One region of the Acidovorax sp. ST3 genome, then DNA from elsewhere that is predicted to be linked to it. Evidence: predicted binding sites of a transcription regulator. Region 1 holds the regulator's gene; each other region holds the start of a gene.
What was found. Region 1 encodes sigma-54, which starts transcription at its own class of promoters, with help from an activator protein. Its sites were predicted from a motif close to TGGCANGNAANCTGCTTT; they were not measured.
Positions count from the first base shown of each region.

Region 2: the regulator sigma-54 is predicted to act here: its motif matches at 1,176-1,193, upstream of DNK89_RS09430 (CmpA/NrtA family ABC transporter substrate-binding protein).
Region 3: the regulator sigma-54 is predicted to act here: its motif matches at 2,231-2,248, upstream of DNK89_RS12870 (ammonium transporter).
Region 4: the regulator sigma-54 is predicted to act here: its motif matches at 3,278-3,295, upstream of DNK89_RS07515 (2Fe-2S iron-sulfur cluster binding domain-containing protein).

Region 1 covers NZ_QKVP01000007.1:18,795-24,106, reverse strand. Annotated here, with positions in the region: gene DNK89_RS21290 (class I SAM-dependent RNA methyltransferase) at 1-535, opposite strand, end outside; gene DNK89_RS21285 (thioesterase family protein) at 532-1,014, opposite strand; gene DNK89_RS21280 (RNA polymerase factor sigma-54) at 1,095-2,693, opposite strand; gene lptB (LPS export ABC transporter ATP-binding protein) at 2,782-3,543, opposite strand; gene lptA (lipopolysaccharide transport periplasmic protein LptA) at 3,600-4,259, opposite strand; gene DNK89_RS21265 (thiol:disulfide interchange protein DsbA/DsbL) at 4,367-5,023, opposite strand; gene DNK89_RS21260 (SPOR domain-containing protein) at 5,116-5,312, opposite strand, start outside.
Region 2 covers NZ_QKVP01000003.1:27,601-32,912, forward strand. Annotated here, with positions in the region: gene DNK89_RS09425 (ANTAR domain-containing response regulator) at 223-849, shown strand; gene DNK89_RS09430 (CmpA/NrtA family ABC transporter substrate-binding protein) at 1,396-2,640, shown strand; gene ntrB (nitrate ABC transporter permease) at 2,704-3,666, shown strand; gene DNK89_RS09440 (ABC transporter ATP-binding protein) at 3,774-4,586, shown strand; gene DNK89_RS09445 (CBS domain-containing protein) at 4,790-5,227, opposite strand.
Region 3 covers NZ_QKVP01000004.1:34,862-40,173, reverse strand. Annotated here, with positions in the region: gene DNK89_RS12885 (ABC transporter substrate-binding protein) at 1-742, opposite strand, end outside; gene DNK89_RS12875 (TSUP family transporter) at 1,004-1,762, opposite strand; gene DNK89_RS12870 (ammonium transporter) at 2,281-3,633, shown strand; gene DNK89_RS12865 (hypothetical protein) at 3,741-4,070, shown strand; gene DNK89_RS12860 (antibiotic biosynthesis monooxygenase) at 4,107-4,457, opposite strand; gene DNK89_RS12855 (GMC family oxidoreductase) at 4,472-5,312, opposite strand, start outside.
Region 4 covers NZ_QKVP01000002.1:579,862-585,173, reverse strand. Annotated here, with positions in the region: gene DNK89_RS07535 (creatininase family protein) at 1-472, opposite strand, end outside; gene DNK89_RS07530 (RidA family protein) at 502-978, opposite strand; gene DNK89_RS07525 (amidohydrolase family protein) at 975-2,303, opposite strand; gene DNK89_RS07520 (NAD(P)H-dependent oxidoreductase) at 2,327-2,914, opposite strand; gene DNK89_RS07515 (2Fe-2S iron-sulfur cluster binding domain-containing protein) at 2,940-3,242, opposite strand; gene DNK89_RS07510 (TetR/AcrR family transcriptional regulator) at 3,433-4,089, opposite strand; gene DNK89_RS07505 (nucleoside deaminase) at 4,163-4,678, opposite strand; gene DNK89_RS07500 (isopenicillin N synthase family oxygenase) at 5,130-5,312, shown strand, end outside.

The sequences.
Region 1 (5,312 bases):
TAAGGGGGGCATCGCCCTTGTCCTCGCGCCAGCCGCGCTTGAACAGTGGCTCGCCCGAGGTGTCGATGTAGAGCGTGGCTTCGTCGGTGGTCAGGTGCAGGTGGATGCGCACGTCGGGCCACTGGGTGTTCACATCGGGGCGCACGCCGCTCTTGTGGCGGAAGCGGTCGGCCACGGCGTCTTTCACCTTGAGGCCCGCGAAGTTCAGGCTCTGCAGCGGGCTGTGCTGGGCCGTCACTTCGACCTTGAAGGTCTGGCGCGTGGTGAACCAGATCTCCCAGGCCACATCGCTGGCCATGTTGTAGAGGTCGTTTTCAGACCGGTATGGGCGGTGGGCCAATTGCACCAGCACTCGCTGGGCAAGGCGGCTGTGCAGGTTGAGCTGCATGGCCTGGCGCCACGAGGCGCGCAAGAGCACGCCGCCCCGGCCCACCAGCAGGTCTTGCCCCGTGAGGCCGGTGATGGCATGCACCTCGTCGGCCAGAAAGCCCTCGACGCCTGCGGCGCAGGGGAGAAAAAGTTGGAGTTGGTTCATGTCGATGGGGAGGATACGCGCTCGGGCACTGCGGGGGAACCAGGCTCCCCCGCGCGGGCCAGCAGCAGCTGGCGGATGGAGTCCGGGATGGGGGCGACCTTGCGGCTGGCCTTGCCGATGAAGACGATGCCGATCTTGCCGCGCGCCACTTCACGGCCCGAGGCCTTTTCGGTCATGCAGAAGACGAGATCAAAGCCGTAGCGATTGAAGTCTGCCGGCGCCATCTCCACCCGCATGGTCTCGCCGTGGAAACCTTCGGACTTGTACTGCGCCACGATGTCGCCGACCACGATGGACAGGCCGCCCACATCGGCCTCGGGGTAGCCCAGCGACTGGAAGAAACGCACGCGTGCTTCGGACACCAGGGTGAGCAGCTGCGCGTTGTCCAGATGCCCGCCCTGGTTCACGTGGCTGATGTAGATCTGCAGCTCGGTGGCAAAGCCGAAGTACGGGGGAAGGTCAAAGACGATGCGGGCCATGGTGGGCTGCGGTGGGTAATACGGAAACAACAGAAAAGGTACGGCATCGCAGGCGCGCCGTGCGCCAGCCGCCGAGGCGGCTACAACGCCTTGCGCAAATTCGCCGGCGCGATCTTGAGCGCCTCGCGGTACTTGGCCACGGTGCGGCGGGCGCATTCGATGCCCTGCTCCTTGAGCATTTCGGCGATCTGGCTGTCGGACAGCGGCTTGGCCGGGTTCTCCGCCGACACGAACTGCTTGATCAGTGCGCGCACCGCGGTACTGGAGGCATTGCCACCGGTTTCGGTGCCCAGGCCGGAGCCAAAGAAGTACTTCAGCTCGTAGGTGCCGATGGGCGTCGCCATGTACTTGGCGGTGGTGACGCGGCTGATGGTGGACTCGTGCAGGCCCAGTTCGTCGGCAATGTCGCGCAGCACCAGCGGGCGCATGGCCAGCTCGCCGTGGGTGAAGAAGTTCTTCTGCCGCTCAACGATGGCGCGCGACACACGCAGGATGGTGTCAAAACGCTGCTGGATGTTCTTGATGAACCAGCGCGCCTCCTGCAGGCGCTGCTGCATGCCCTGGTGGCCCTCGCCGCCCTTGTGGCCGCGCAGCGCGCCTGCGTAGATGTCGTGCACGCGCAGGCGGGGCATCACGTCGGGGTTGAGCTGCACGATGAAGTTCTGCTGGCCGCTGCCATTGGCGCGACCAGCTTTGCGCACGATGACGTCGGGCACGATGATGTTGCGCTCCACGTCGGCAAACTTGCGGCCCGGGCGTGGTTCCAGGCGGGCGATGAGTGCCATGGCAGCGCGGGTGCGCTCTTCTCCAGCCACGCCGCCTTCGCTGCACAGCTGCGTCAGACGGCGGATGTCCCGGCGCGCCAGCATCTCCAGCGGCTGCTGGCAGATGCGCAGAGCGGTCTGCACGGTCTCGGGGTCGGCGTCGCTGTCTTCGTCGGCCGCCAGCGCCGTGAGCTGCAGCGTCAGGCACTCGGACAGGTTGCGCGCGCCCACGCCCACAGGTTCCAGGCTTTGCAGCAGGCGCTGGGCCACCGTGAAGCGGTGCACCAGCTCTTCGATCTGTTCCAGGTCGTCGGGCCCGGCGAGGCTGATGGCGAGTTCTTCCAGCGGCTCTTCGAGGTAGCCGTCGTCGTTCAGCGATTCGATAAGAAAACGCAGCGCGGCCGTGTCCACTTCGGACAGGCGCAGCGACAGCGCCTGGCGGTGCAAAAAGGCCGTCAGCGACTCGTGGGAACGGGCCAGCTCGGTGGCATCGGCTTCGTCGCCTTCCGTGTCGTTGCGGGTGCGCGCTGGGGCGTCGCCGCCCCACTCGGCATCGTTGGGCGCCATCTCGACGGTGCCGTCGCCGCTCCAGTCGGGCTCGTCGGAGCCTCCACCGGAGATTTCAGCGTCGTTTTGGCTGTCAGCGCTAGTACTGCTTGCGCCAGCAGCTCCTGAAAACATAGCATCATCGGCACTGTAGTCGTCGGCCTGCGCGGGCGTATCGGCGGCTTCCAGGCCAAATTCCTCGCGCGGGGCTTCGTCGGCATTGCGTTCGAGGAACGGGTTTTCGTCGAGCATCTGCTCGACTTCCTGCGAGAGTTCGAGCGTGGACAACTGCAGCAGCCGGATGGACTGCTGGAGCTGGGGGGTCAGTGCAAGGTGCTGCGAGACGCGCAGCGACAGTCCAGGCTTCATTGATTGAGCGCCGCCGGGCCGCCCCAAGGCGCGAAGGCCCCCTCGGGGGGCAGCGCGGTACACGAAGTGACAAGCGTGGGGGCCATGTCTACATCCTGAAGTGTTCGCCGAGGTACACCCTTCGGACCTCCGCGTTGTCCACGATCTCGGACGGCGTGCCCTGCGCCAGCACACGGCCGTCGCTGATGATGAAGGCGTGGTCGCAGATGCCCAGCGTCTCGCGCACGTTGTGATCGGTGATGAGCACCCCAATGCCGCGCGCCTTCAGGAAGCCGATGATGCGCTGGATTTCAATCACGGCGATGGGGTCGATGCCCGCAAAGGGCTCGTCCAGCAGGATGAAGCGCGGCTGGGTGGCCAGGGCACGGGCAATCTCGACGCGGCGGCGCTCGCCGCCCGACAGCGCCAGGGCAGGTGAAGCCCGCAGGTGGTCCACGCGCAGCTCTTGTAGCAGGGCCGTCAGGCGCTCTTCGATGGCGTCGCGCGACAGCGGCTGGCCGTCGTCGGCGCGCTGCAGTTCCAGCACGGCGCGCACGTTTTCTTCGACGGTGAGCTTGCGGAAGATGGAGGCTTCTTGCGGCAGGTACGACAGCCCCAGGCGCGACCGGCGATGGATGGGCATGTGGGCCACGGACTGGCCGTCGATACGGATGTCACCCGCATCGCTGCGTACCAAGCCCACGATCATGTAGAACGAAGTGGTCTTGCCCGCGCCATTGGGGCCCAGCAGGCCCACGACTTCGCCTTTTTGCACCTCCAGGGACACGTCCTTGACGACCTTGCGGCTGCCATAGGACTTGGCTAGGTGCTGCACCTCCAGGCGGCTGCCCGACTGCGAATCAGGCCCCAGACGGCTGTTCGCAGGGGTCGCCGGGGTCTCGGGACCAGTACTCACCACGGGCCCGCTCACTTGGCGCCGCCGCCAAGGGTGTTACTGGGGCGCAGCGCCGGTGCGGGCGACTCGGGCGCCTTGGCGGGGGCTGCCGTACCGGGCGGCGGGTCCTTGGGTGCCAGCACGGCGCGCACGCGGCCGCCAGACGTGGGGGCGTCGCCGGCCGCAGCCGAAGACGCAGGCGCCTTCTGGCCATCGACGGTGAACACGTCGGTGAGGTTGTTGTAAACGATCACGGCGCCGGTGATCTCATCGTTCAGCACCGACCCACGGTAGCGGCGCAGTTCGGCGCGGGTGATGAAGCGCACGTTGTCGGCCTTGCCGTCGTATTCGATGACTTCGCTTTCGCCTTCGATGAACTCATCCGGCGCTCCGGCCACGGTGTCGCGCTTTTGGCGGAAGAACGCCCGTTTGCCTGCCTCGGCCGTGACCACGCCGTACTGGTAGCCGTCGGCGTCCTGGCGCACATCCAGCCGCGCGCCGCGCAGCACGATGGTGCCCTTGGTCATCACCACGCGGCCCGAGAACACGCTGGTCTGCTTGAGTTCATCGTGCCGCAGGGCGTCGGCCTCGATGTTCATGGGCTTGGCACGGTCTGCCTTTTCGGCATGTGCCATGCCCGCAAGGCCGGTCAGGGCTGCGAGCACAAGGAGGGGGAGTAGGCGGTGGGTCATAGGGCACGAATCTTGCAATGATTGTAGCCACCCGATGGTACCTACCCCGAAAAAAAGCCCGCATCCGCGGGCCTTTGGGACAGCTTGCCGACAGGGTCGGCCACTCGTCAGGCTTTGCGCGCCGTGGCGGCCAGGTATTCAACCACCTGCAGCACGGTCTGCATGCTGCCGGCCATCGTGCCGTCGGTGTAGTACTTGCCCGCCACGCCCATGGATGGCACGCCTTCGACACCGTACGAATCCTGCAGCTGCGAGGCGCGACGCACCTGGTTGGCGACGCTGAAGGAGCCGTAGACCTCCTTGAACTTGGCCACGTCCACGCCCTGCTGGGTCACCCAGGCCAGGATTTCGTCGTCCTTGGCGAGCTTGGCCTTTTCCACGTGGATGGCGCGGAAGACCTTGGCATGCAGGGCTTCGAGCTTGCCCATGCCTTCAAGCGTATAGAACAGCTTTTGCTGGGGCACGAAGCTGGCGTTGAACGCCACGGGCACACGGCGGATGGAGAGGTCCTTGGGAGCAGCCTTGACCCAGGCGTCCAGCGTGGGCTCGAAGGCGTTGCAGTGGGGGCAGCTGTACCAGAAGAACTCGATCACATCGACCTTGCCAGCGGGGGCGTCTGGGGCGACGGGCTTGTCCAGCCGCTTGAAGTCCTTGCCCTCCTTGAACTGACGGGCTTGCGCCATGGCGGGGTTGGCCACTGGCAGCGTCAGGGCAGAAGCGGCAACCGCCGAGGCGGCGGACAAAGAAAACTCACGGCGTTTCATGACAAAGACTCTCCTGGTTCAGGTATGCGGGATGTGAGACATCCCTTTACAAAAAGTTCAGCCCTGGCGGTGGCGCCGCTTTTGCAAGCGCTTCAGCGCTGCACGCGCACCAGCGCCGATTCCAGCCCGGCGCCGTCGAGTTTCTCTTTGAGCACCTCGGCATCGTCCCGCTTGGTGAAGGGGCCGATGCGCACCCGGAACACCGCCCGGCCATTTTGCTCACGCTCGCTCACGCGGGCCTCCCAGCCCAGCATGGCCAGCTTGGCGCGCTGGGCGTCGGCGTCGGCCT
Region 2 (5,312 bases), on a different contig from region 1:
AGATGTATATGCGACGCCCTGCTGGGCGGGCTACCGGGTATGCCCTCCCACGGTGTCAGTATTAGCAACTTTCAGGCCCTGTAACGGCGGCCAGTACCGCGAGGCGCAGCGGGCCTGTGGCCGGGATAACCCGGAGCGCAGGGGGGCTGCAAGGGCCCTCGGAGGGTGTGCACCACCCCGGCGCACCAATTTGTGGCGTAAAAATTGCTTATCCTCGCCGGTATGAATGAGGCTTTGCGCATCGTGGTGGTGGCCCCGGATCTGGCAGTCGCCGACCCTGACGACGAACACGCCGTGGAACAGGCGGAGCGGTCGCGGGCGCTGCGCATCGGGCTGCTGGAGAACAACTTCAACCTGGTGGCCACGCTGCCCGCCGATGTGTTCCTGAGCGAGCGCATCGCCCAGTTGCAGCCCGACCTGATCATCGTGGACGCCGAGAGCGAAGCCCGCGACGCGCTGGAGCATGTGGTGATGGCCACGCGCGACGAGCGCCGCCCCATCGTGATGTTCACCAACGATGAGGACACCTCGCACGTCAAGGATGCGGTGGCAGCGGGCGTGTCTGCATACATCGTGGCGGGGCTGGCACCCCAGCGCATCCGGCCCATCCTGGACGTGGCCATGGCCCGCTTCCAGCACGAACAGGCGTTGCGTGCCGAGCTGGCCGATGCCAAGACCGAGCTGCGCGACCGCAAGACCATCGACCGCGCCAAAGGCCTGCTGATGCAGCGCCAGGGCCTGACCGAACAGGCCGCCTACGAAAAGCTGCGCAAGACGGCCATGGACAAGGGCCTGAAGCTGGTGGATGTGGCGCAGCGCATGCTGGATGTGATGGATCTGCTGGGGTAAAACCAGAGAACTACCCCCTGAGCGGCTGCGCCGCTTCCCCCTTCTCTCGAATGACTGCGTCATTCGGGAAGGGGGACGATGCCCTCGCACGCAAGCAAAGCGCCGCATACGCGGCTCGGCGGCCATTGCTTGGCATCCCTCGCCTAGGCCGCGCCCAATTCCAAGGTCCCTCCCAAATGGTGCGCCGCACAAAGGCAGTGCGACCACCCTCATCGCAACACAAACGCTCCTACCGCAAGCCCCGCAGGCGTGTAGCGCTTATCGATCAAGCGCAAACAGCTATCCATTCCATAGCATCCAGCGCTCCAACATGGCGCAACACGCGCTGGCACGCGCTTTGCATTGCACAGTGCAAGACCAATGCAGGTCTGACCACTGACAGCACTGACCCAACGGCGGGCCGGTGCTGGCAAGGAGCCCCGGACCCGTTCCAAGCTCCACCACGGACAAAGGCGTCCCCACCCGCTCCCGGCGTTGCTTTGATGCAGCCAGCCAGGCGCGGTGTGAGGACGCCTTTTTTGTTTTTCACGCCACCAGGGATGCCCCATGACCGATCTGTTGAAAACCAGCCTCAACCGCCGCACCGTGCTGCAGGCCGCCACCGTGGGCGCTGTGGGTGTAAGCCCCGCGCTGCGCGCACTCGTCCACGCAGCGGGCTCCGACGCCCCCGAGAAGAAGGAAGTCAAGATCGGCTTCATCCCGCTGACCGACTGCGCCAGCGTGGTCATGGCCTCGGTGCTGGGCTTTGACAAGAAATACGGCGTGACCATCGTCCCCAACAAGGAAGCCAGCTGGGCCGGCGTGCGCGACAAGCTGGTCAACGGCGAACTGGACTTTGCCCACGTGCTCTACGGCCTGGTCTATGGCGTGCACCTGGGCACCGCCGGTCCCAAGAAGGACATGGCCGTGCTGATGAACCTGAACAACAACGGCCAAGCCATCACCCTCTCCAAAGCCCTGGCCGACAAGGGTGCGGTGGACGGCCCATCCCTGGCCAAGCTCATGGCCAGCGAGAAGCGCGAATACACGTTTGCGGGCACCTTCCCCACCGGCACCCACGCGATGTGGATGCACTACTGGCTGGCGGCTGCGGGCATCAACCCGCTGTCGGGCGCCAAGCTCATCACCGTGCCGCCGCCGCAGATGGTGGCCAACATGCGCGTGGGCAACATGGACGGCTTTTGCGTGGGCGAGCCCTGGAACCACCGCGCCATCATGGACGGCATCGGCATCACGGCCAACACCACGCAGGACATCTGGAAGGACCACCCCGAGAAGGTGCTGGGCACCACGGCCGAGTTCGTCAAGAAGTACCCCAACACCACGCGCGCCGTGATGATGGCCGTACTCGAAGCCAGCCAGTGGATCGATGCCAGCCTGTCCAACAAGATGAAGATGGCCGAGACCGTGGCCGGCAAGGCGTATGTGAACACCGGTGTGGACGCCATCAACCAGCGCATCCTGGGCCGCTACCAGAACGGCCTGGGCAAGACCTGGGACGACCCCAACCACATGAAGTTCTTCAACGACGGCGCGGTGAACTTCCCCTATCTGTCAGACGGCATGTGGTTCCTCACCCAGCACAAGCGCTGGGGCCTGCTCAAGAGCCACCCCGACTACCTGGCCGTGGCCAAGGAGGTCAATCAGGTCGATCTGTACAAGTCGGTGGCCAGCGCCATGAAGATCAGCGTGCCCAAGGATGTGCTGCGCACCAGCAAGCTCATCGACGGCGTGGTGTGGGACGGCAAGGACCCCGCCAAGTACGCCGACGGCTTCAAGATCAAGGCCTGACGGCAACCCTGCCCCAGCGCCCGCCCGGCCACCCCGCAAGCAAGCCCTGCACAGGAGAAAACCATGGTCAGTGCCGTCTTTCACTCCCCGTTGGATGCAGCCCCCGTGGCCGCACAGAATGCTATGAATACTGTAGCTGCAAGCGCAACATCCACTAGCGCAAGAAGCCCAAAAGCCGCAATATCTGCCCCCAAGGCACCTGCAGCACCCGCCACGGCGGCCACTGGCCGCGACTGGTCGGCCCTCTCGCGCAGCTTCTGGCTGGCCGTGCTGCCGCCGCTGTGTGGCCTGGGCCTGCTCGTCGGCCTGTGGGCGGTGGTCTCCACCACCACGGGCGGCAGCATCCCCAGCCCCAAGGACACCTGGCTGCAGGCGCTGGAGGTGTTCAGCAACCCCTTCTACCGCAACGGCCCCAACGACCAGGGCGTGGGCTGGAACGTGCTGATGAGCTTGCAGCGCGTGGCCATCGGCTTTGGCATGGCGGCACTGGTGGGCATTCCGGCGGGCTTCGTGATCGGGCGCTTCAGCTTTCTGTCGCGCATGTTCAACCCGCTGATCAGCCTGCTGCGCCCTGTGTCGCCCCTGGCCTGGCTGCCGATTGGCCTCTTGGTCTTCAAGGGCGCCAACCCGGCCGCCATCTGGACCATCTTCATCTGCTCCATCTGGCCCATGATCATCAACACCGCCGTGGGCGTGCAGCGCGTGCCGCAGGACTACATGAACGTGGCGCGCGTGCTAAACCTGAGCGAATGGAAGATCGCCACCAAGATCCTCTTCCCCGCCGTGCTGCCCTACATGCTGACCGGCGTGCGCCTGGCCGTGGGCACCGCGTGGCTGGTGATCGTGGCGGCCGAGATGCTGACCGGCGGCGTGGGCATCGGCTTTTGGGTGTGGGACGAGTGGAACAACCTCAACGTCAAGAACATCATCATCGCGATCTTTGTGATCGGCATCGTCGGGCTGCTGCTGGAGTACGCACTCATCAAGCTGGCCACCGCATTTACGTTCGAAGAGGTCAAAACTTGACCCACCCCTGAGCCGCGCCTGCGGCACGTCACCCCCTAAAGGGGGCACCACCCGTGGCCCGGCAAAGCCGGTTCCACGGTGGTCCTCGAAAAAACCAGGAGTTCCTAATGCATGCCTCTCTCACCACCAAGTTCATCGAGATCCACGGCGTCGAGCAGACCTTCAAGACGGCCAAGGGCTTGTTCCCGGCGCTGCGCGACATTCACCTGACGATTGCCAAGGGCGAGTTCGTCGCGCTCATCGGCCACTCGGGCTGCGGCAAGTCCACCCTGCTCAACCTGATCGCGGGCCTGACCACGCCCACCAATGGCGCGCTGCTGTGCGCCAACAAGGAAATCAAGGGCCCGGGGCCGGAGCGCGCGGTGGTGTTCCAGAACCACTCGCTGCTGCCCTGGCTCACCTGCTTTGACAACATCTACCTCGCGGTGGAGCGCGTGTTTGGCGCCAAGGAAAGCAAGGCCCAGCTCAAGGCCCGCACCGATGCCGCGCTGGCGCTGGTGGGCCTGACCCACGCGGGGCAAAAGCGCCCCGGCGAAATCTCGGGCGGCATGAAGCAGCGCGTGGGCATTGCCCGGGCCCTGAGCATGGAGCCCCAGGTGCTGCTGATGGACGAGCCCTTCGGCGCGCTCGACGCCCTCACCCGCGCCAAGCTGCAGGACGAACTGCTGGAGATCGTGGCCCGCACCCAAAGCACCGTGGTCATGGTGACCCACGATGTGGACGAGGCCGTGCTGCTGTCCGACAAGATCGTGATGATGACCAACGGCCCGGCCGCCACGATTGGCGAGGTGCTGAGCGTGGACCTGCCCCGCCCCCGCAAGCGCGTGGAACTGGCCGAAGACCCGCAGTACGTGCACTATCGCAAGGCGGTGATCGACTTTCTCTATACGCGGCAGGGCCACGTCGAAAAAGCTGCCTGAGCGGCCAGCTCAGAAACCGCGCAGACCACCAAAAGGAAAGGGCACTGACCAGATCGGTCGGTGCCCTTTTTGTTCAGGTACCCATGCCAGGGCCTTAGCACCCCCGCAAGGGGCGCCCCGTCGCGCTGGGTGCGTCCCCTTCCCGAACGGCACAACCCTTCAGAGAAGGGGCAGAAGGCGCATAGCGCCTCGGGGAGCTGCCCTCAATGGCTCCCGGTGATGTAGTTCTCCAACTGCTCAATGATGAATTTCTGCTCGGAGATGATGTCCTTGACCAGGTCGCCAATGGAAATCATGCCCACCAGCTTGCCGTTGTCCACCACGGGCAGGTGGCGCAGGCGGTTGTTGCTCATGAGCTGCATGCACTGCTCGCTGGTCTGGTCCGGGCGCACAAACATCACAGCGGTTGTCATCACATCCTTGACCTGGGTGACGGCCGACGTGCGCCCCATGAGGGCAATTTTGCGGGCGTAGTCCCGCTCGGTGAAGATGCCGACGATGGACGCGCCCTCGGTCACGATGAGCGCACCAATGCCCTTATCGGCCATGAGCTGGAGGGCATCCAGCACGGAGGCAGCAGGGCTGATGGTGTGGACGGTGGCGTCGGGTTTGGACTGAAGAATCTTGGCGACTGCGGTCATGGAAACCTCCCTCGTGAAAACGGAAACAGGCACAGAGAGATTTCAGCCCATAAGCCCCGTGGGCGCAACCCACGCAAGCCCCATG
Region 3 (5,312 bases), on a different contig from region 1:
TGAAGTACTTCTTGGAGACGGCGGCGTAGCTGCCATCGGCCAGCACTTCGGTGAACGCCTTGTTCCAGGCATCGGCCAGGCCGGTGTTGCCCTTGGCCATGGCGGGGGCGATGCGCTCGATGAACAGCATGTCGCCCAGCTTGAAGCCGGCCTTGGCGTTCTTGGCAGCGGCTTCCTTGGCCACGAACTTGTCGCTGACCCAGGCGTCCACGCGCTTGGAGATCAGGGCGCGCTGGGCGTCGGTGTCTTGCGGGAAGTTCTTCACTTCCTTCACGCCGCTGACCTTCTTGACCTGCTCCAGGTAGCTGGTGCCGGTCTGCACGGCCACGACCTTGCCGGTCAGGTCCTTCGCGTTGCGGATCTTGTCGTCCATGGCCACGATGATGCCGCCCGAGCAGTAGTGGGGGTTGGCAAAGGTCACGGCCTTGGAGCGCTCGTCGGTCACGCCGTGCGAGGCGATCACGGCGTCCCAGCGGTTCTGGCCCAGGCCGGTCAGCAGGGCGTCAAAGCCCAGGGTCTTCCATTCGAGCTTGAGGCCCATCTTCTTGACCACCAGCTCTGCCACTTCCACCTCAAAACCCGTCAGCTTGGTGCCTTCGAAATAGTTGAAGGGGGCGAACTGGCCCTCGGTGGCCACGATGATCTTGCCGTCTTTCTTGATTTCGTCCAGCGTGCGGGCCTGGACGGCGAGGGCAGCGCACAGCGCCACGGCGGTGACAACGGCAGACTTGAAAAATTGCATGACAGGTTCCTGTGGGGGTGGTTCAGGTACAAAAAATCCGGCCTGCGGGTAGGCAGGCCGGAGCGGGTGGATGCGGACATCGCCATTGGCGATGGGCCTCGTCATCAAACGGAAACGTGCGGAAATTATAGGACGCGCGTTCACATTCAGGCCATGCAGGGCAACCCCGATGACCTCGGGGCGCCCTGGTGGTAAGCCGTGCAGCACGTTGCAAGTTGGGTGCCACCCTGGCAAAGGGCACCTGGTGCGTGAGGTGCAGGCCTACCGCAGGAACGCGTCGTACCCCGTCTTCAATATCAGCGTGCTCACCACCACGATGAAGATGCCCCGCACAAAGCCAGTGCCATGCTTGAGCGCCATGTGTGTGCCCAGCAGGCTGCCTAGCACGTTGGCCACGGCCAGCGTCACCGCAAAGTGCCACCACACATGGCCCTTGGCGGCAAACAGCGCAATGGCAGCAATGTTGGTGGCGCAGTTGAGCAGCTTGGCCGAGGCCGATGCATTGAGAAAGTCGTAGCCCAGCAGCCGCACAAACAAGAAGACGAAGAAGCTGCCGGTGCCCGGGCCAAAGAACCCGTCGTAAAAGCCGATGAGCACGCCAATCAGGCAGGCGGCGATCACCTCGGCCCGGCCCGCAAACCGGGGGGTGTGGTGCCGCCCCAGCTCCTTCTTGGCCAGGGTGTAGAGCAGAACGCCCAGCAGCACCAGGGGCAGCAGCTTGCGCAGGAAGTCGGCCGACACCACGGTGACGGCCCACGCGCCCCCGAACGAACCGGCAAAACCGGCAGCTGCGGCCGGCAGCATGGCCGGCCAGCGGATCTGCACCTTGCGGCTGTATTGCCAGGTGGCCATGGCCGTGCCCCACACCGAGGCCGCCTTGTTAGTGCCCAGCAGCGTGGCCGGGGGCGCGCCCGGAAAAGCCGCAAACAGCGCGGGCACCATCACCAGTCCACCGCCTCCCACGATCGCATCCACAAAGCCCGCGAGCAGCGAGGCCAGGGTCATCAAAATCCATTCCATCGCAGGATTGTCGCACCGGGCCTGCTATCGATTCAGGACCGCTCAGGATCTAGGGATGGCATGCATAACTCCCTGCGGTCGGTGATAGCGCGGCGTCGCGCGGTCCGCTGCGTTGCTTTTCTTGCCAATAGCCGGGCTATTGGCTGTGAAAAGGCGCCTTGCGGCCCATCCCGATCCGCACTACCACCGACTCGCGAGGGTTATGCAGGCCATCCCTAGCAGGCAAGAAAAAGGCGCTGGGATCGCCAGCGCCTGAAAGGGTTCACACCTCGTTGGGTGTTTTGAATGTGGTTCTTGGTAGAAAGGTTGTCTCCTCGGGCCCCTCGCTTGGCACACCGAAGCGCGCTTTCGAGTGCCGTGACTGTAACGGCTGCACCCTGCTGGTGCATTGGGGGTTTCCCGCCCCCCGTTGTTGGGCGCCGGACGGCTTGCGGGGACGCTCTGTGCCCCGATTCGGGGGCATCTGGCTGGCATGGCTCGTGCAATGCGCTTGTAACAAATTGCGAAAGGGAGCGTGCATGCGTGCAGTCAACCACCGGGTGTTTGCGGTCGTGTCGTTGTGTCTGGGGCTGTGCACCTGCGCGCTGGCCCAGGGCGTGCCAGAGGCTCCTGCAGTCGCGGCGCCTCTCACGCGCCCCGCCCTGGTGGCCCAGGACACGGTAAATGCGGCCCATACCGGCTGGATGATGACTTCCACCGCCCTGGTGCTGCTGATGACGCTGCCAGGCATTGCGCTGTTTTACGCAGGCATGGTGCGCAGGAAGAACGTGCTCAACACCATGGCCAGCGTGGTGGCCATTGCAGCGCTGGTCAGCCTGCTGTGGTTTGCGGCGGGGTATTCACTGGCCTTCACACCGGGCAGCGCCTGGCTCGGCGGCTGGGACCGTGCTGGCTTTGCCGGGCTCGACTTTCAGCTGGAGGCGGGCAAGCTGGCCGTGAGCCACATTGCGCCGCTGATCCCGGAGTCGGTGTACGCGATGTTCCAGCTCACCTTTGCCATCATCACGGCCGCGCTGCTGGTGGGCGCGTTTGTGGAGCGCATGCGGTTTTCGGCCATGCTCGTCTTCATCAGCCTGTGGACACTGGTGGTCTATGCGCCCGTGGCGCACTGGGTGTGGGAGCCGGGTGGCTGGCTGGCGCAGATGGGCGCGCTGGACTTTGCGGGCGGCTCGGTGGTGCACGTGAACGCGGGCGTGGCGGGGCTGGTGTGCGCCTGGTTTCTGGGCCGCCGCGCTGGGTATGGGCGCGAGCCGTTTGAACCCTACAACCTGGGGCTCACCATGGCGGGCGCGGGCATGCTGTGGGTGGGCTGGTTTGGCTTCAACGCGGGCTCTGCGGTCGCGGCCGATGGGCGTGCCGGGCTGGCCATGGCAGTGACGCACCTGGCCGCTGCGGCCGGTGCGCTGTCGTGGATGCTGGGTGAGTGGGTGGTGCGCGGGCGCCCGTCGCTGCTGGGGCTGTGCTCCGGCCTGGTGGCGGGGCTGGTGGCCATCACACCTGCCGCCGGTTTTGTCACGCTGCGCTCGGCCGTGGTGATTGGGCTGGTGGCCGGGCTGGCCTGCTACTGGGGCGCCACGGGGCTCAAGCGGCTGCTGCGGGTGGATGACTCGCTCGACGTATTTGGCGTGCATGGCGTTGGCGGCATCGTGGGGTCACTGCTCACCGGTGTGCTGGCCAGCAAGACCGTGGGCGGGGTGGCGGGCAGCCTGCTGACCCAGGCCATCGGCGTGGGCGCCGTGGCGGCCTACAGCCTGGTGGTGACGGCCGCGCTGCTGTGGGTCATCAACTTTGCGATGGGCCTGCGGGTGGACGAACAGAGCGAACAGACGGGGCTGGACATTGCCCAGCACCGCGAGCGCCTGGGCGGCTGAATGAGCCCCGAGAGACCCGGCAGGCCTTCCCCGCTCCCGCATCGTTGTGCAACGCGGGCCAGCGGGTGCAGTCCGATGGATGACCCCAATGCATTAAGGAGCCGACCATGTCCGATTCCGACAAGCTGGCAATTGCCGCCCACCTGCATGTGCTGTTGCGGCGCAAAACGGGTCGCGTGACCGATACCGAATGGATGGCGGTCAACGCCGACTATGCGCAGGAGATCGTGCGGTTCGCGCGCCAGCGCGCTGTAGACGACAACGCGCCCGATCTGGCTGAGTGGGCCGACCGCCTGGAGCACGCCCTGCACGCCACTCCCCTTGCAGCGCCGCGCCGTCCGCTGCTGGACGTGGCGGCGCAGGCTGTGCGCTCGCGCCCCGCACCGCCCCCCGAGCCCGCCCCCGAGGTGCCGCGCTATGTGGGCGGCATCCGCTGAACGCTGCAGCGACCTGGGCGCCAGGGCTTGCAAAGATCAGTGGGGCGCCGTGCCTTGCGTGAACAGCCCGGCCGTGGGCAGCAGCCCGGTCAGCTGGTTGTCGCCGTAGGTGCGCAGCACCTGCGCAATCACCACCTGGTAGCCGTTGAGCCACTGCGCCTGCGCGGCCTTGGCCTTCAGGTGCGCGGGGTGTTGCATCAGTGTTTGCAGCGCTTCCAGCGACTGCCAGTAGTACACGTTGGACACCAGGCCGTTGCCCGTGTCCGTCCAGGACTCCTCGCCCAGGTAGCCGTCGATGGAACGGGCGGCGGTGGCAATCGCCTCGTCCAGGCGGTGAAAGGCGTCGTCGAACTGTTTGGTCGCAAAGATGAAAGTGGAGGAGTACATCGGCGCGATGGTACTCACGCCGCCCGCCTTGCCTGGATGATCCACTCCGCCGCCTTCTCCGCCATCATCAGCGTGGGCGAGTTGGTGTTGCCGCTGGTGATGGTGGGCATGGCGCCCGCATCCACCACGCGCAGGCCGGCCACCACGCCGCCGCGCCGATTGCGCACGCGCAGTTGAGCATCCAGCACGGCCATCGGGTCGCCGTCGCGACCCATCTTGGTGGTGCCCACGGGGTGGAAGATGGTGGTGGCAATGTCGCCCGCCAATCGCGCCAAGTCCTCGTCGCTTTCAAACTGCACGCCGGGCTTCCACTCCTGCGGCTGGTACTTGGCCAGCGCGGGCTGGGCCACGATGCGGCGCGTGACGCGCAGGCTGTCGGCCGCCACCTGGCGGTCTTCGGGCGTGCTGAGGTAGTTGGGCGCAATGGCGGGGGCGGCCTTGAAGTCGGCGCTCTTGATGTTCACCGTGCCCCGGCTCGTGGGGTTGAGGTTGCACACGCTGGCCGTGAAGGCAGGGAAGCTGTGCAGCGGCTCGCCAAACGCATCGAGCGACAAGGGCTGCACGTGGTACTCGATGTTGGGGTAGGGCTGGTCGGGGCTGCTGCGGGTGAACGCGCCCAGCTGCGAGGGCGCCATGCTCATGGGCCCGCTGCGCTTGAGCGCGTATTCAAGCCCGATCTTGGCCTTGCCCACCAGCGAGTTGGCCATGGTGTTGAGCGTCTGCACGCCCTGCACCTTGAACACCGCGCGGATCTGCAGATGGTCCTGCAGATTGGCGCCCACGCCGGGCAGGTCCACCTTCACTTCCACGCCGTGCTGGCGCAGCAGCGCGGCGGGGCCGATGCCCGACAGCTGC
Region 4 (5,312 bases), on a different contig from region 1:
CATGCGGCACACGCCAGGTGAAGCTGGGCACCACAATGAAGTCGCCATGGCGCAGGCGCAGCTCGCGTGCGCACATCTCCATCACCTGCGGCTGACCGCCGTGGCCGTTGACGAACAGCAGCTTGCGAAAACCCGCGCGGTACACCGACTCGCCCACCTCGTTCATGGTGGCCAGCAGGGTCTCGCCGCTCAACGTGACGGTGCCGGGGAAGTGCAGGTGCTCTTCGGACTTGCCGTAGGTGATGGGGGCCATCGCGAACGCAGGCACATCGGCCGGCAGGCGCGCCAGCGCATGGCCCACCACACCCGCGCTGATCACCGTGTCCACCGCACAGGGCAGGTGCGGGCCATGCTGCTCGGTGGCGCCCGTGGGCAGCACGATGACGGTGTTTTCCTTGTCGGACAGGTCTGCGATCTCGGTCCAGCTCAGGTAGGGCAGGTAGCGGTGGGGCGGGTTGTAGCCGTGCAGCATGGGTGGTTCTTTCGTGAAGGAAGCTGTTGTCAGCGCAAAGGGAGGTAGGCCGTGGCCTCCACCTCGATGAGGATGTCGGGCGTGGGCAACATGCCGCTCACTTCCACCACGGTGGATGCGGGGGGCTCGCCGGGGAAGAACAGCTTGCGCACGCGGCTGTACTGCGGGAAGTGGTCCAGGTTCTTGAAGTACTGCACCAGCTTGAACACGTCGGACATCTGGCCGCCTGCGGCCTCGATGGTCAGGCGGATGCGGTCGAGCACATACCAGCTCTGCGCGAGGATGGGGCCCTCCTTGATGTCGCTGCTGAACTCGCCCGTGCGGCCAATCAGCGTGGCGGCCTCATGCGGGATGTCGTCGTAGCCACGCACGATGCGGCTGGCGGCAGGGTCCACGGCAATGATCCCGCTCAGGTAGATGAAGTCGCCTGCGCGGCGCCATGCGGCGTAGCGGGCCAGGGGCTGGGCGATGCCCGGTGCAGGTGCGGTGACAGATCCGGTGCTCATGCGAGGCTCCTTGCGGATTGGGTGGTGGGCACATGCCAGGCGGCTGGTGCGTGGCCGCTGGCGACGCGGCCCTGGCGCAGCACCACGCGGCCCTGCGCGCCTTGTGTGCGCGATGGAAAGCCCCAGTGGTCAGCCTGCGTGAAGACCAGCAGGTCAGCCACCGTGCCAGGCTGCAGCGGCAGCGCCGTGGTGCCAGTGCGGCCGGTGCACAGCCAGTCGGCGCGGCACAGCGATTCGCTCCATTGGTCGAAAGGTGCCTCCAGCTGCGCCGCCAGCACACCCGTGGCCAGGGCTTCCAGCGGGTCAAAGCTGCCCACGGGGCAGAACGGGTCTTGCACGTTGTCGCTGGCGACCATCACCGGGATGCCGCGTGCACGGGCCTCCTTCACCAGCGTCAGACCACGCTGGCGCGGCGTGCGGCCGGTGGTGGCGTCCTGCAGCAGCAGGTTGGTGATGGGCAGCGTGACCAGGGTGATGGGGCTTTGTGCCACGGCATCGAGCGTGGCGAGGGCCGTGGCCTCGTCCTGTGCGGCCAGCGCGCAGGTGTGGCCGCAGACCACATGGCCTTCAAAGCGTAGTTCTTTGAGCAGTGCGGCGGTGGTCGCCAAGCCCTGGGCGCCGGGGTGCAGTTCTTCGTCCACATGCAGGTCCACGTTCACGCCATGGTGTTGTGCGGCTTCCAACAGGTGGCGCAGCGCCTGCGGGTCCCAGTTGGTAGAGTGCACAAAGCCACCCAGCAAGGCGCCAGGGCCGCTCGCAGCCACGGTGGCCGCCAGCCGCAGGGCGGCGCTGCGGTCCGTGTACAGATGCAAGGGGATCAGGCTCACGCGCTCCAGCGTGATGCGGTCGGCCCAGTCGTGGGCCAGTGCATGCAACACGTTCCAGGCCAGCGGCTGCGCGTCGGGCTCCCACCAGTCGCAGTGGGTGCGCAGGTGGACGGTGCCTGCGTCGCAGGCCCATTGCAGCGCGCGGCTGGCTCGGGCGTGGATGTCGGCTTCGGTCCAGCCCTGGCGATCCAACATCATGGCCTCGATGGCGCCCAGCAGGCCGGGTTTGACCTCTCCCATGCGCGGCAGGGTGAAGGCCTTGTCCAGGTGGGTGTGCGCATCCACCAGGCCGGGCAGCACCAGCGCGCCTGCCACGTCCCACACCGTGCCGTGGGGCGCTGGCTGGGTGCCATGGGGCAGCACCTGCACGATGCGGCCCTGGGCCAGGTGCAGGTCGGCCAGTGCGGGCTGGTGGCCCTGCTGCGGCCACGCCGCGGGCAACAGCCAGCGCGGCAACCGGGCGCGCAGGATATGGTCGGGAGTGCTGGATGCGTGCATGCCGTGGCCCTTAGAAACTGGTCTTATGCAAAGCGCGCCATGGCCTGGCCCACGCGGGCCTTGAATGCCGCAAGCCGGGGTGGTGTGGCCACGTTCATGTGGTAGTAGGCGTGGTAGTCCACCCGCGCCTTGCCACCGGTGAGCAGGCGCATGTAGCGGGTGATGGACTTGCGCGGCGGGTCGCCCATGAACAGGGCCGTCCAGCGGGGGCGGCCGTAGGTGACCACGGCGGAGATGCGCTTGATGTGCGTGAGCGAGGGCTTGACGTTGTGCGGGTCGCTGATGTCAAAGGCCACGCCGGGCATGAGCACGCGGTCGAAAAAGCCCTTGAGCATGGCGGGCATGCCAAAGCACCAGGTGGGAAAGCAGAACACCACCGCCTCGGCCCAGAGCAAGCGGTCCACATAGCCCTGCACGGGCAACTGGTTGCTGGGCACCTCGTGGTAGCCCAGGCGCTCTTCGCGGGTCATCACGGGGTTGAAGCCCTCGGCGTACAGGTCGCAGTCGTCCACCTCATGGCCCGCGCCGCGCAGCTGCTGCACCACCTCGGTGTGCAGTGCGGCGTTGTAGCTGGTCTCTACCGGGTGGCAATAGATCACGAGGATGCGCATGGCGGGGCTTCCTTTTTGTTGAAGTTCAGAGGTCGAGCGTGAGCGTGGGCCCGTGACTGCGTGCGCAGCACACGGCGACGTGGGTGGCTTGCTCTGCTGCGCTCAGGCAGCTGTCGCGGTGGTCGGGCTCGCCGTCCAGCCAGCGGGTCACGCAGGTGCCGCACACGCCCTGCTCGCACAGGGTTTCCAGCGGCACGCCAGCGAGCTGCAGCACGTCGGCCATGCTCTCGCCGGGGCTAACGGGCAAGCGCATCTGGCTGCGCTGCAGGATCAGCTCGAACGTGTGTTCTGTGCGGGTGGCGCTGGCGGTGTCAGGGGCTGTCTGCATTGTTTGACCATGTGATTTGATCGATTGGTCAAAATATTGCAAAGGCTGTGCCAGCCACAAAAAGCCGTCAAACGTCTTTGTGGTGGATCAACGTGGCCTTATCGCGACGGATTTGCGCCGCTTGCTGGTGCGCATCACGCCCCGCAGGCCCTCTGGCGCGCAGACCATGCCCAGAAATGGGCGCGGGGCTTTAGTCTGGTGCGAGGCCGCAGCCCAGCAGCACAAAGCTGGTGAGTTCGCGCACGATGGGCTCGCGGTCGATGGGCTCGTCGGGCGCCAGGCCCAGCATGATGTGCACCTGCACGCCGTAGTCGGCGTAGTGCTGCGTCATGCCCCAGATCTGCATGAGCAGCAGTGTGGGGTTGACGGCGCGCATGCGGCCTTCGGAGATCCAGCGGTTGATGAGGTCCACCTTCTGCTGGGTGGACTTGACGGCCACGGGCCAGTATTTGCCCAGGTTGCGCCCACCGCCCAGCACCTCGGTGGTGAAGATGCGCGACAGGCCCGGGTTGTCCAGCGCGTAGTCGAGCTTCTTGCGCACGTAGCTGCTCAACACCTTCTTGGGATCGTCGCTGTTGCTGTCAAAAATGAAGGCGCCCGACCAGCCGTTGAGCACCGAGTACAGCAACTCTTCGTACAGCTCTTCCTTGCTGCTGATGTAGTAGTGCAGCTGGGGCTTGGTCAGGCCCGCGCGCTCGGCAATGGCTTTGGTGGATGCCCCCTTGAAACCATGGCGACTGAACTCGGCAATGGCTGCCTCGCGGATGGCGCCCAGGATGCGTTCGCGCCCCTGTTTGGCGCGGCTGAGCAGCGCGCCGGAGGCGGCTTCGGCTTCGGATTCGGTCATGGCTTTGGTGCGAGGCATGGGGGACGGGCGATGGCAGAGTGTGCGCTGCAGATTCTGCCCGCGCAGCAACGGGTCAGACTTTCCAGAACCCGATATGGGGTGCGCTGGCTTCTTCGACCAGCGCCGGGCCGATGCATTCGATGGCGTGGGGCGAGGCGGCAAACACATCGCGGCACGACAGCTCGGCGTCGCGCTGCTCGGCCCGCTCGCCCCGAAATACGCGCAGGCGCTCGGCGTCAATGCCAAACACCACGCGCCCAATGCCCGACCAGAAGATGGCGCCCGCACACATCACGCAGGGCTCGGCCGATGAATACAGCGTGGCCTTGGCCAGGGCATCGCGCCCCACACGCGGGCTGAGCTGGCGCACGGCATTGGTCTCGGCGTGGCCGGTGCAGTCGCCGGTCTCGGTGGTGTTGCAGTAAGCCTCGGCCAGCAGGCGCCCTTCGGCACTGATGACCACCGCACCAAACGGGCGGTTGCCGCGCGCGCGGGCCGTGCACGACCACGCGATGGCCTGGCGCAGGTAGGTGCCGTCGGTGTCGTTGATGGGGGTGGGGTCGTCAAAGCTGGCTGGGGGTGCAGACATGAGCGCGTGCATGGTGTGGGTGTCTCCGTCGATGGTGGGTGGGTGGCTGTCGTTGTGCAACGCCGGACTGTCTGCACGCCCGCCGTTGTGGTGCAGGGCGCTATGCATTTGGCATGCCAATCACAATCAGTGACATGTATGCATGGCTTTTGATGCGCTGTGCACAATCGCTCTCACCCTGCGTGGACGCACAAGCAAGGAGCCGTGGGCATTCTTCTTGCATCGCTTTTGGCAAGAGTAGAAGCGTTCACTGCGTTGCCCCCTGTGCCATCCTGCACGGGGCGATGCCAGTCGGAAATTGCTCTTGAAGCCCGCTGTGCACACAGCGGTGTGCGTTGGCACATCGTGGCTTCAAGGGTTGAAAGGACGGCCGCCGCAGGCGGTGTCACCCACTCTTGAAGCACCCAGCGGGAGGGCCTTTCTTCCTTCCACTTGTCTTCAGGAGAACTGCATGACCACCACCGCCACCTACGACCTCGCCGAGCTGCAAAAAGAAACGCGCATGGGCGCGATGGGCTCGGAAACCGCGAGCCGCGAAATCCGCCGTATCGACCTCAGCGACTTTGCGTTGCGCAAGACAGAGATTGCCGGCCAGCTGTGGGACGCCGCCGTCGATGTCGGCTTTTTCCAGATC